DNA from 2 places in the Oceanobacillus sp. FSL K6-2867 genome. Region 2 is predicted to be linked to the other one. Evidence: riboswitches for the same ligand, from Rfam matches in the RefSeq annotation. Region 2 holds a riboswitch; the other holds the start of a gene.

Region 1 (3,160 bases), 1.1 Mb from region 2:
ATTTGGAAGTACATAATCCTGATATTCTTCAATATGAAGTGTTACTCCTTGTTCTTCAAGCAATGGCTGAGCTTCTTCCAAAATTTCTGCATGTGGAGTGCTTGAAGCTCCAACAGTGATTTCTGTTTCCGATCCATTGTCTGAATCATTTCCACCGCACGCTGCTAATAAAAGTACGAGTGCAAATGCCGCAATTGCTAAAAACTTTTTCATTTTTGTTCTTCCTTCCCACTATTTTATTGAATTGATAAAGATAGTTCCAATTTCCATGTTAAACTTAACGTTTATCAAGCTTATTTGTGATAAAATCTCCAATAAATTGGAAAATAAACACGATAATTACAATAATAACGGTACAAAGAAATACAACATCAAAATCTCTGCGCTGGAATCCGAAATAATAAGCGTAGCTCCCAAGGCCACCTGCACCTATCGCTCCAGCCATAGCTGTATAGCCAATTAATGCAATTGAGGTAACTGTAAGCCCTGAAACCAATGCTGGCATTGATTCAGGGAGCAGAACGCGAAAAATAATTGTTCGTGTTTTGGCACCCATTGCTTTTGCTGCCTCGACCACACCTTTATCTACTTCCTTAAGCGCAATTTCAACAAGTCTTCCGTAAAACGGTGCAGAACCAATAATCAGTGCTGGTAATGCTGCGTTTGGTCCACGTATTGTTCCGACAAGAAAGTTGGTAAACGGAAATAATAATAAGATTAATATAATGAACGGAATTGCTCTAAATATATTCACAAAAGCCGCTACGATAAAATTAATAAATTTATTTTGCCAAATGCCTTCTTTTGACGTTAAATATAGAAGCAAGCCTAATAGCAGACCAAATATACACGTACCAATTACAGATATAACGGTCATATAAAATGTTTCATAAACTGCTTCAACTAAATCATCATATTTAATATTTGGGAATAACTTAGTTAACATCCCGGATAACCTCCACTTCGACCGAGGTTTGTTCCTGTATAAAGCTTACTGCTCTACCAATTTCCTCTTGTTCACCTATAGCTTGAACGAATAAAGTACCATATCCGCCAGCCTGTGTTTGTGTAATTTTTCCTTGTAAAATATTTAAATCAATATCAAAGCGCTTTGCCAGTTGGCTTATAAGCGTTTGATTGGTTGCTTCCCCTAAAAAGTGAAGCTTAAGAATATTACCATTTTCATAGTTCTCAATTAAATTGGTAATGTCATCTTCTTCATCATGCATCCCCATAATTTGCTGTACAAATTTCTTCGTAACAGGCTGTACTGGATTGGTAAATACATCAAGAACATTACCTTGTTCAACAATTTTTCCATTCTCCATAACAGCTACTTGGTTACAAATTTTCCGAATCACATGCATCTCGTGTGTGATTAGAATAATTGTCAGTCCAAGTTTTTGATTAATATCAACGAGCAAATTCAAGATTGCATTCGTCGTTTCCGGATCCAGTGCAGATGTTGCTTCGTCACATAATAGCACTTTGGGATTATTCGCAAGTGCCCGGGCGATACCAACACGCTGCTTTTGTCCGCCACTTAACTGTGACGGATACGCTTTTTCACGTCCGCTTAATCCAACCAAATCAATGAGCTCTTGTACTCGCCTTTCACGCTCTTGTTTTGGAACTCCCGCGATTTCCAGCGGAAATGCAATATTTGCTTCAACCGTTCTGGACCAGAGCAAATTGAAATGCTGAAAAATCATCCCAATGCCCTGTCTTGCCAAGCGGAGCTCTTTAGAATTAAGTGCGGTTATTTCTTCATTATTAATAACTATTCGTCCTGATGATGGTTCTTCCAGTCGGTTAAGCAGTCTGACGAATGTACTCTTTCCTGCACCACTATAGCCAATCACACCGAAAATATCACCTTCAGGAATCGTAAGGGTCAAATCATCAACAGCTGTAATGTCATTATTATTTAGTTTAAAAACCTTACGTAAACCCTCAATCGAAATCACTTCACGTCCTCCTTTATGCTCTGGCTTTCACAATGCCTATAAACAAATTCCTTCATTACACTTGCGCAGGTAAGAAGATTAATACTTTCCATCTGTGAAAAACAAAAAACGTCCATCTGTAAAGAGAACAGAAAGACGTTATATCATTAAAAGTCTCACGTTCTCTCATCTGTCAAAGTTTACTTTGCAGGAATTGGCACCTTTCAAAAATTGAAGGTTGCCGCGGTTTCAAAGGGCCAGTCCCTCCACCGCTCAAGATAAGAGATAGATCGTATCTGATTTGGCAATTCAGTGTCACTATCGTAGCATGTGAAAATACCTGTGTCAATTATAATTGGCATTTAACTGCTGGCAAAGTGAAACTTCAATTAGAGGGAGGGGTTCTTTCACTGAAAATAGTATCTCCCGTCCTTCCAGTTTTTATTTTATGCACTTTAAAGACGAATAATAATACTCATTAGTGCGCGGCAAATAATTCCGGCTTATATGTCATTAAATAGCTATATAAATTACCTATTGATTGAAAGGCATAGATTTTTTCTTTCACTTCATTTCCTTCTTTAATGAGAAGGCATGGTACACTTTCAATTTTATTTTCCTGCATAAAGTCTGGATACAGGGACGCATTCATCTCGAAAAAAATATCCAGTCCGTGAACAGACTCGATTTTATCAAGCATTGACCTTGCTACTGTACATGTTCCACAAAAAGGTGTGTAGATATATAGTAACATGCGTTCCTGGTCCAGATTTGCTTCTGTTATTTGCTGCATTGTTTACCACCTTAAGTTCTATCTATATTAAAAATATTGGACGAACAGAAAAATGTTTACTCAGCAGTGTACTGGCAAGTATTTTCTCTGGCGTAGCTGCTACTTCCCGATACTCACTACTAATATAAATATGCTCAGCATGCGGCAATTCACGAGCCAGCTGCTTACGCAATTTCAATCCAGATTTATCCTCGTCTACTAGAATAAACACATCCTTATCGTCCAATCCATATGTTTCGAGTAATTCATCAAACCGCTCTACCCCGAATGTACCGTTTGTACATACGATTGTAACTTCGTCATTGATTACTTTTTCAATTTGTTTTTTATCTGTAAGCCCTTCGACAATAATCACTTTTTCAAATTCAGCAGATATCATACATGAGCACTCCTTATGCAAGCAAGAAAGTTGCCTACCTAA
Region 2 (3,160 bases):
AGCGAAACTAATATATTTAAATTATCCAAATAACCCCACAGGTGCCACTGCTTCGAAAGTTTTTTTTGAAGAAACGGTTAAGCTGGGCAAAGAACACTCCATTGGAATCGTACATGACTTTGCTTATGGAGCAATCGGATTTGACGATAATAAGCCGATTAGCTTTTTAGAAGCTGAAGGTGCAAAGGATATTGGAATTGAACTTTATACGTTATCGAAGTCATATAATATGGCCGGCTGGCGTGTCGGATTTGCAGTAGGTAATAAAGACATGATAGAGGCAATTAATCTATTGCAGGATCATTTATTTGTAAGTATCTTCCCGGCTGTACAGCATGCCGCAGCTGTTGCCTTATCAGATGACCAAGCTTGTGTTGAAGCGTTAGTTGCTCTTTACGAAGGACGTAGAAATGTATTAATAGCTGAATGTGAACGAATTGGCTGGGAAGTTGAGGCTCCAAAAGGCTCCTTCTTTGCGTGGCTGCCCGTTCCAAAGGACTTTACAAGTGAAACGTTTGCTGATTTTCTATTAGAAAAAGCAGATGTCGCAGTAGCTGCTGGAAATGGTTTCGGGTCGTTTGGTGAAGGTTATGTCCGTATTGGCTTGCTTGTTGATGAAGAACGTATCAAAGAAGCAATCCAGCGCATTGAGAAGCTAAATATTTTTTAACATAGGAAAGGTGATCTTAACAGAGTAGCTCGACTAAGATCACCTTTTTATGATTCAGGATTGCTCCAAACGATCAATCACTTTAAAAAACTATCTTACAGCTTTTTCATAAGCTGTTCGTCACAGCCCTTCCATGTTCCAAAGGATAAAATTGGTTTCCTCCTGTTTCTTCATCATACTCCCGGCTAAAGGTCATTCCTTCAACAGCTGTAAGAACAAGATCTACTGTAATAACAGGATTTTCCCCTTTTACTAGATGACCACCGAAAACATTTCCTGCTTGATCACACATTGTGCCATGAAAGTGGATTTCATACTCACCCTCTCGCTTGCATACAACCCCAGTTCCCTGCAAAAACTCAACTGGTCCCTGCCTTACCTGTAACTCCCCATATCCAGCACCAACTTTTGATTCACTATTTGGTACTAAATATAAATAACCTGCTTGCTGGAAGCTGCCAAAACAGCTGCTGATTACCGCTGACTGAATATTATTTTCGCCACATAGCTGTTCAATCCCTGCTAAAAGATCTGTTCCAGTTAATAATCTTGCTGCAAGAATTGCTCCTGTCTTTCCTTTGGCATAATGCGCACGACACAATGTCATCAATTAACCTCTCCTCATCTGCAATACTGAAAATTCTAATTATCACAATAATAATGGTAGTCACAAAAGAAATGCAACAATAAATAAAATAAGTATTGACTGAATTACAATTATACGTTAATTTTAATTAATAGAATCGAATAGCTAACATCTCTTATCAAGAGTAGCTGAGGGACTGGCCCAATGAAGCTCGGCAACCTTTTATGTTACAGCATAGAAAGGTGCTAAATCCTGCAAAACATTACGTTTTGAAAGATGAGAGAGGACTCTGTAGTATATACAAGCCTCTCTTTCTTTTAAAGAGAGGCTATTTAATTATCGTTACATTACTATATTACAGGGGGTTATGGAATGAAAAAGTTAAGAAATGTTGTATCAATTATTTTATTAGCTGGAGTACTAGCTGCTTGTGGTGATAATGCCTCCGGCAGCAGCAATGCACTTAATGAGAATAAAATAGTGGTTGGTGTTACCGCTGGTCCACATGAACAAATTGTAGAAGCAGCTGCTGAGGTTGCTGCTGAAAATGGGCTAGAAGTGGAGCTGAAAGTATTTTCTGACTATGTTCTACCGAATACCGCATTATCTGAAGGTGATTTAGATGTAAACAGCTATCAGCATAAACCTTTCTTAGATCAATTTAATGAGGATCATGGGACAGATTTAGTGCCTGTTGGAAAGACCATTCTAAACCCAATGGGTGTTTATTCTGATACATATGAGAGTATTGATGATCTGCCTGATGGCGCAATATTTGGCCTTCCAAATGACCCGACAAACGGTGGGCGAGCGTTATTTATTTTGGAAGAGACAGGGATTATTACACTCGAAGAAGGCAAGAAAGAAACTGCTTCTATCCACGATGTAGTGGAGAACCCGAAGAATTTGGAATTTGTTGAATTAGATGCTGCCCAAATTCCAAATCAGCTCAGCGAAGTCGATGCAGCTGCAATTAATACGAATTTCGCTTTAGGAGCAGGAATTAGTCCAAAAGAAGATTCAATTCTATTAGAATCCACCAACTCTCCATATGTAAACTATATCGTTGTACGCTCCGAGAATGAAGATGACCCAGTTGTTCAAAAATTCGTCGAAGCATACCAATCCGATAAAGTGAAAGCATTTATTGAAGAAGAGTTTCAAGGCTCTGTAATCCCAAGCTGGGATGAATAAGTATACAAAAGCGGAAGTGCCCGGTTAGCGACGTACGGACTGCGCCCCGAACTTTAGAGTGGTTCGACCTGTCGAACATTCTTACGGAGTAGATAAAGGAAACATGCCCCTGTAAGAGGTATGCCAACGTTAGGCTTTAGCCTGATTTTAGTCGGCCATCCTTTTTACTTGGAGTCGATGCCCGATTTCACCACAAGGGTATAAGTGTAACTAAGCCTCATGTCTTGACAGTCGGCAAGTCTTCTTTAGATCGTCATGAGGTAAAGGAAGTCTCGCTAGCCGCTGGGCGCTTGAGCTGGAAGTGGCTGTTTTAATTATAGAAATAATTCAGCCAAATTTTATACTTCATTATTTTAACAAAAGAATGTTGCGGCTCCATAGCAGCATTCTTTTTCGAAAGGAATGTAGGTTAGATGATTAAATTAGAAAACATCACGAAAGTGTTCCCATCTAAAAATGGGGACGTAACAGCTGTAAATAATGTTAACCTTCATGTTAAAAAGGGAGAAATCCATGGTGTCATTGGCTATAGTGGCGCTGGTAAAAGTACATTAATTAGACTTGTCAATTTACTGGAAAAGCCAACAAGCGGAAATGTCTCAATCAATGGAACTGAATTGACCTCTCTGTCACCAGAAAAACTGCGTCAAACGCGACAAAAGGTCGGCATGATTTTTCAGCATTTCAATCTATTAAAAACTGCTACTGTA

The links. A riboswitch is a leader RNA that binds a small molecule or an ion and turns the genes downstream of it on or off. The one in region 2 is predicted to bind S-adenosylmethionine.
Region 1: another riboswitch for S-adenosylmethionine. It lies ahead of NSQ77_RS02650 (methionine ABC transporter ATP-binding protein); the one in region 2 lies ahead of NSQ77_RS08330 (MetQ/NlpA family ABC transporter substrate-binding protein).

Annotation. Positions count from the first base shown of each region.
Region 1 covers NZ_CP150144.1:575,910-579,069, forward strand. The annotation lists gene NSQ77_RS02640 (MetQ/NlpA family ABC transporter substrate-binding protein) at 1-213, opposite strand, end outside; gene NSQ77_RS02645 (methionine ABC transporter permease) at 278-946, opposite strand; gene NSQ77_RS02650 (methionine ABC transporter ATP-binding protein) at 936-1,967, opposite strand; SAM riboswitch class I at 2,130-2,231, opposite strand; gene NSQ77_RS02655 (thioredoxin family protein) at 2,425-2,739, opposite strand; gene NSQ77_RS02660 (toprim domain-containing protein) at 2,762-3,118, opposite strand.
Region 2 covers NZ_CP150144.1:1,688,025-1,691,184, forward strand. The annotation lists gene NSQ77_RS08320 (pyridoxal phosphate-dependent aminotransferase) at 1-670, shown strand, start outside; gene NSQ77_RS08325 (PPC domain-containing DNA-binding protein) at 777-1,277, opposite strand; SAM riboswitch class I at 1,429-1,539, shown strand; gene NSQ77_RS08330 (MetQ/NlpA family ABC transporter substrate-binding protein) at 1,629-2,450, shown strand; gene NSQ77_RS08335 (ATP-binding cassette domain-containing protein) at 2,864-3,160, shown strand, end outside.